Regions from separate parts of the Citrobacter portucalensis genome, predicted to be linked through region 2. Evidence: predicted binding sites of a transcription regulator. Region 2 holds the regulator's gene; the other holds the start of a gene.
What was found. Region 2 encodes CRP, which controls carbon source genes, mostly activating them, when cyclic AMP is high. Its sites were predicted from a motif close to ATGTGANNNNNNTCACAT; they were not measured.

Region 1: mlc (sugar metabolism global transcriptional regulator Mlc) is a predicted target of CRP. The motif match lies at 1,505-1,522, and genes of this name have one in related genera.

Annotation. Positions count from the first base shown of each region.
Region 1 is NZ_CP092466.1:2,694,917-2,698,336, forward strand. It holds gene bioD (dethiobiotin synthase) at 1-70, opposite strand, end outside; gene mlc (sugar metabolism global transcriptional regulator Mlc) at 196-1,416, opposite strand; gene LY264_RS13100 (LysR family transcriptional regulator) at 1,545-2,444, opposite strand; gene LY264_RS13105 (MFS transporter) at 2,552-3,420, shown strand, end outside.
Region 2 is NZ_CP092466.1:402,669-406,088, reverse strand. It holds gene LY264_RS01875 (YheU family protein) at 1-187, shown strand, start outside; gene LY264_RS01870 (phosphoribulokinase) at 241-1,110, shown strand; gene LY264_RS01865 (OsmC family protein) at 1,204-1,611, opposite strand; gene crp (cAMP-activated global transcriptional regulator CRP) at 1,920-2,552, shown strand; gene LY264_RS01855 (YccS/YhfK family putative transporter) at 2,604-3,420, shown strand, end outside.

The sequences.
Region 1 (3,420 bases), 2.3 Mb from region 2:
GTAATGCGCGGGAAACCACGGTCTTCCCAACAGAAGTGTCTGTACCTGTAATAAAGAAACGCTTCAGCATCACTAACTCCACCGTTATGCTTTGAAAATATAAGTCAGGAAAATAAAACAGTGGAGAAAGTCTAAGGTATGACGACCAGGATCAGCTTGAGATAGCGCAATTTTTCGTACAACAGTTAAAAAATGTTAACCCTGTAATAGACGAATCAACAAAGAACCGTTATACATCGCGTCCTTCACGAGCGCCGCCCCCGCCATCGTCCCCTGATTGGTAAACTGGGTGCTTTCAACGACTATATGCTGACTGTAAGCCGGAAGCGCCTGCTGACGAATGCTGTCCGCAATGGTAGGGAACAAGATATCTGCCGCTTTGCTGAGCGGAGAGCCAATCAATATCTTTTGCGGGTTGAACAAATTCACCATGATGGCAAGAATTCGACCGACGTGGGTCCCAACGCCGCTAATGATATCTTTCGCCAATAAATCACCCTGCATGGCCGCCAGACACAGCGCGTCTACCGTTAACGGTTGCCCATGTAGAGAAGAACTCATTGACTGCTTCAGGCGCACCTGCGCCAATTCGAGCACGCTGTCGACGCTGGCGATTGTTTCCAGACAACCATGGTTGCCGCAATAGCAGCGTTTACCGTAGGGATCGACCTGCGTATGGCCAATCTCCACCAGGCTACTGCTGCCTGCATGCAGCAAATGCCCGTCAGTGATCACCCCTGCACCCACGTTATGATCGATCACCACCTGAATGACGTCGCGCGCACCGCGCGATGCGCCAAAAAGCGCCTCGGCCATCGTCCAGGCGCTAATATCGTGCTGAATATACACCGGCACGCCGGTATGGTTCTCAAGCGCTTCGCCCAACGGCATCTCTTTGACATCTTCGTAAAATGGCATGCGATGAACGATACCGTTTTCAGTATCAATAATACCGGGTAAGGTGATGGCGATGGAGGTTAAGCGCTCCAGCTTTTGCTGGTGGCGGATGAAAAACTGATCGACCTGGGTTATCACGCGATCCAGCAACGGTATTTCGCTGACCAGCGCCATTTCAAGGCAATCTTCAACCACCAGCTTGCTGCTCAGATCGCGTAGCGCCAGAAAAATCTCGCCACGACTGATACGAATGGATAAGTAGTGCCAGGCCTCCGTTTCGACAACCAGCCCAACGGCCGGACGACCACGGCTACCCGCTTCCTTGATTTCCAGCTCTTGCACCAAATGCGCTTCGAGCATTTCGCGGACAATTTTGGTAATACTGGCAGGCGCCAATTGTGCCAGGCGGGAGAGATCAATACGCGATACCGGACCCAGCTGATCAATCAGGCGATAAACCGCACCCGCATTGGTCTGCTTAATTTGATCGATATGCCCAGGCTGACTATCAGCAACCACCACTTACTCCCTTTATTTTCGCGCTCCGAAATAATCTGCGGGCTATGGTGAAGCACTTCAATGGCTTCCGTCAACTTTTTACTTAGCCTTGTGATTTACTGCACATTTTCACCCATTTTTAAACTAAATTAACCGCTCTGAACGGCCACCAGAAGCTGCTCGCGAAAGCGTTGCGCGGCGTGACTTTGCTCATGATGCTTTGGCCACACTAACCACATTTCCGAGACAGCATCTTCTTCCGCTATCGGGATCCAACACATTTCATACAGTTGTACCCGTTTAAAAGAAGCAGGAAGTATAGAAACCCCTAATCCTGCGGCCACCAGCCCAATGATAGTCATCGCCTCGCCAACCTCCTGTGCAATCGTCGGCTTCAGTCCATAGCGACGCATCAGGCCCAGAATATCGTCATACAACCCTGTCCCCACATGGGGGTCAAAAAAGACAAATGGCTCATTCGCCAGTTCGGCCAACGTGACCACGGGTTTTTGGGCCAACGGATGCGCACGTGGGATCATTGCCATCAGTGGTTCATGCAGAATGATTTCACGCTCCAGCGTTTCCGGAAGCTGCGTATTGCGCAGAAGCCCCAAATCCAGCGTTCCTTCATTGAGCGGAGCAATTTGCTCACGCGTGTTCATTTCGCGGGTTTGCATATGCACTGCCGGGTAGCTTTGGCGAAACATAGATAACGTATCTGAAACCGCTTTGATAAACGGCGCGGACGACGTAAAGCCGATACGCAATTCCCCTGCTTCTCCCAGATGCAAACGCTCAGCCCTGGCGGCGGCTTCATTAACCAGCCCGAGGATCTGCCGACTGTCCGCCAGAAACTGCTTTCCGGCAGAGGTCAGTGCCACGCTACGGTTAGTTCGGGCAAGTAACCGGGCACCAACCTGCTGTTCAAGGATCTGGATCTGCTGACTTAGCGGCGGTTGCGAAATGTTTAACCGCGCCGCCGCCCGACCAAAATGCAACTCTTCGGCAACGGCCACAAAGTAACGTAAATGACGCAGTTCGATATTCATATTTTTAAAATATTATTTGAGATTATTAATATATTAGACAGAATATTGTGATTTTCATACTCTTAAGGCTGGTCCTGTAGACGTAATTGAATGAGCAAGGATTTCAAGTGAGCCGTACAACAACTGTCGATACCGCGCCAACAAGCGATGTTGATGAACAGATAGTTACCCCGCCGGATGGATTTATCAAACGCGGAACATCCCCATTTATGCGCGTCACGCTGGCGCTGTTTTCCGCCGGACTGGCGACTTTTGCCCTCCTCTATTGCGTACAACCCATACTACCAGTGCTCTCGCACGAGTTTGGGGTCTCTCCCGCTAGCAGCAGTATCTCGCTTTCCATCTCGACGGCGATGCTGGCGATAGGGTTACTGTTTACCGGCCCACTTTCAGATGCTTTTGGCCGCAAGCCGGTGATGGTTACCGCGCTGCTGCTCGCCTCTTGTTGTACGCTGCTTTCAACGATGATGACCAGCTGGCACGGTATTTTAATCATGCGTGCTCTGATAGGACTTTCACTGAGCGGCGTCGCGGCGGTAGGGATGACCTATCTGAGTGAAGAAATTCATCCCAGTTTCGTCGCCTTCTCAATGGGCTTGTATATCAGCGGTAACTCGATTGGCGGTATGAGTGGTCGCTTGATCAGCGGTGTGTTTACCGACTTTTTTAACTGGCGTATCGCGCTGGCGGCGATCGGCTGTTTTGCCCTTGCCTCTGCACTGATGTTCTGGAAAATCTTACCGGAATCCCGTCATTTCAGACCTACGTCGCTGCGCCCGAAAACGTTGTTTATCAACTTCCGCTTGCACTGGCGCGACAAAGGTTTGCCGCTGCTGTTTGCGGAAGGTTTTTTACTGATGGGATCGTTTGTCACGCTGTTTAATTACATCGGCTACCGCCTGATGCTCTCCCCGTGGGAGCTCAGCCAGGCGGTTGTAGGTTTGTTATCTGTGGCGTATCTGACCGGGACCTGGAG
Region 2 (3,420 bases):
CGCGCTGGACAATTTGATTGAAAGCTTTGTCTTGCGCGAAGGCACCGATTATGGTGAACATGAACGCTCGCTCGAACAAAAAGTCGCCGACGTCAAACGCCAACTACAATCAGGTGAAGCCGTGCTGGTGTGGTCTGAACTGCATGAAACGGTCAACATTATGCCGAGGAAGCAGATTCACGAGTAATCCGTAGCCGCCGGCCGACTTTACTATAATTACAACCATTTCATGGAGTTGTTATGTCTGCCAAACATCCGGTGATTGCGGTAACAGGATCCAGCGGCGCGGGGACCACCACCACCAGCCTCGCGTTTCGTAAAATTTTCGCGCAGTTAAATCTGCGCGCCGCCGAGGTGGAAGGTGACAGTTTTCATCGCTATACCCGTCCGGAAATGGACATGGCGATTCGCAAAGCGCGCGATGCCGGGCGGCATATCAGCTATTTTGGCCCCGAAGCTAATGACTTCGGCTTGCTGGAACAAACCTTCATCGAATACGGTCAGACGGGCAAAGGCCAGTCGCGAAAATATCTGCACACTTACGATGAGGCCGTACCGTGGAACCAGGTTCCGGGGACATTCACGCCCTGGCAGCCGCTGCCTGAACCGACGGATGTACTGTTCTACGAAGGGCTGCACGGCGGTGTTGTCACCCCGCAGCAAAACGTGGCCCGGCATGTCGATCTGCTGGTTGGCGTGGTACCTATCGTAAACCTGGAATGGATCCAGAAGCTGACCCGCGATACCAGCGAGCGTGGACATTCGCGTGAAGCGGTGATGGACTCGGTGGTGCGTTCAATGGACGATTACATCAATTACATCACGCCGCAGTTTTCCCGGACGCATATTAACTTCCAGCGCGTACCGACCGTCGATACCTCCAACCCCTTTGCCGCTAAGAGCATTCCATCACTGGATGAAAGCTTTGTCGTGATTCATTTTCGTAACCTGGAAGGGATCGACTTCCCGTGGTTACTGGCCATGTTGCAGGGATCATTCATTTCCCATATCAATACGTTAGTCGTACCTGGCGGCAAGATGGGTCTGGCGATGGAATTGATTATGCTGCCGCTGGTACAGCGACTGATGGAAGGTAAGAAGATAGAGTGATGTGGTCTTTTGCCGGATGGCGGCTGATGCCTTATCCGGCCTACGTGTTTATATCCTGTAGGCCTGATAAGTGAAACGCCATCAGGCATGACATCACGCAGCAGCAACCACTTCATAGGAATGGGTAATATTCACTGCCTTTTCCAGCATCAACGCCACGGAGCAGTATTTTTCCGCTGAAAGATCGACGGCGCGGGAGACTGACGCATCTTTCAGATCGTTACCCGTTACGATGAAATGCAGGTTGATGTGGGTAAACAGGCGCGGCGCTTCATCACGACGCTCTGAAGTCAGTTTCACTTCGCAGTTGGTCACATCCTGACGACCCTTTTGCAGGATCGATACCACATCAATTGCGCTACAACCGCCGGCAGCCATTAATACCATTTCCATCGGGCTCGGCGCTTTATCACCGGAGTTACCGTCCATCAAAATTTGGTGGCCAGAGGCGGACTCACCGAGGAAGGTTAACCCCTCAACCCACTTTACACGCGCTTGCATATTTCGTAACTCCAATGTTTCAATTTTCCTGACAGATTACGCGCACATAACAATTCTCGCAACGGAAGGCGACCTGCGTCATGCTGAAGCGAGACACCAGGAGACACACGGCGAAAGCTATGCTAAAACAGACGGGATGCTACAGTAATACATTGACGTACTGCATGTATGCAGAGGACATCACATTACAGGCTGCAGTATATTTTTGACAGCCCCTTTCCCAGGTAGCGGGAAGCATATTTTTGCAAACCCAGAGGCAGCGTCGTTTTCTGGCTCTGGAGACAGCTTATAACAGAGGATAACCGCGCATGGTGCTTGGCAAACCGCAAACAGACCCGACTCTCGAATGGTTCTTGTCTCATTGCCATATTCATAAGTACCCATCGAAGAGCACGCTGATTCACCAGGGTGAAAAAGCGGAAACGTTGTATTACATCGTTAAAGGCTCCGTGGCAGTGCTGATCAAAGATGAAGAAGGGAAAGAAATGATCCTTTCTTATCTGAATCAGGGCGATTTTATTGGTGAATTAGGCCTCTTCGAAGAAGGTCAGGAACGTAGCGCCTGGGTACGTGCCAAAACCGCATGTGAAGTCGCTGAAATTTCCTACAAAAAATTTCGCCAATTAATCCAGGTCAACCCGGATATTCTGATGCGCCTGTCTTCTCAGATGGCTCGTCGTCTGCAGGTCACGTCTGAAAAAGTGGGCAACCTTGCCTTCCTCGACGTAACCGGTCGTATCGCGCAGACTCTGCTGAATCTGGCGAAACAGCCTGATGCGATGACCCACCCGGACGGCATGCAGATTAAAATCACCCGTCAGGAAATCGGCCAGATCGTTGGCTGCTCCCGTGAGACCGTCGGTCGTATTCTGAAGATGCTGGAAGATCAGAACCTGATCTCCGCACACGGTAAGACCATCGTCGTCTACGGCACGCGTTAACCCCATCGAAGTGGCGCGTTACCCAGTAATGCGCCACTTTTGTTTACTCCGATGTGGCGAAGACTGATATACCACCCAGAGATCAACTACGCACTACGACAAACGCTGGTGCTATGTTTACCTGTGGCTGTTGGTCTGATCATCGGTCAGCTTCATTTGGGGCTTCTCTTTTCCCTCGTCCCTGCCTGCTGCAACATTGCCGGTCTTGATACCCCGCACAAGCGCTTTTTCAAACGCTTAGTCATTGGTGCATCGCTGTTTGCCGGGTGCAGCTTGATCATGCAGCTACTGCTTGCGCAAACTATACCGCTACCATTGATCCTCACCGGCCTGACGCTCATTCTTGGCGTAACCGCCGAGCTAAGCCCCTTGCATGCGCGATTACTGCCAGCCTCGCTTATCGCGGCGATTTTCACGCTCAGCCTGGCCGGGAATATGCCCGTCTGGGAGCCGCTGCTGATCTACGCGCTGGGCACGTTATGGTATGGCCTGTTCAACTGGTTCTGGTTCTGGATGTGGCGCGAGCAACCGCTCCGCGAATCGCTCAGCTTGCTGTACCGTGAATTAGCCGATTACTGTGAAGCCAAGTACAGCATGCTGACCCAGCATGCCGACCCAGAAAAAGCGCTGCCTCCCCTGCTGGTTCGCCAACAAAAGGCGGTGGATCTGATTACCCAGTGCTATCAGCAAATGCATATGCTGTCGGCACATCACAACAACGAATACAAACGCCTGCTGCGTGCCTTTCAGGAGGCGCTGGATTTACAGGAGCATATTTCCGTTAGCCTCCACCAGCCAGAAGAAGTGCAAAAACTGGTTGAGCGTAGCCACGCGGAGCAGGTAATTCGCTGGAACGCGCGAACCGTCG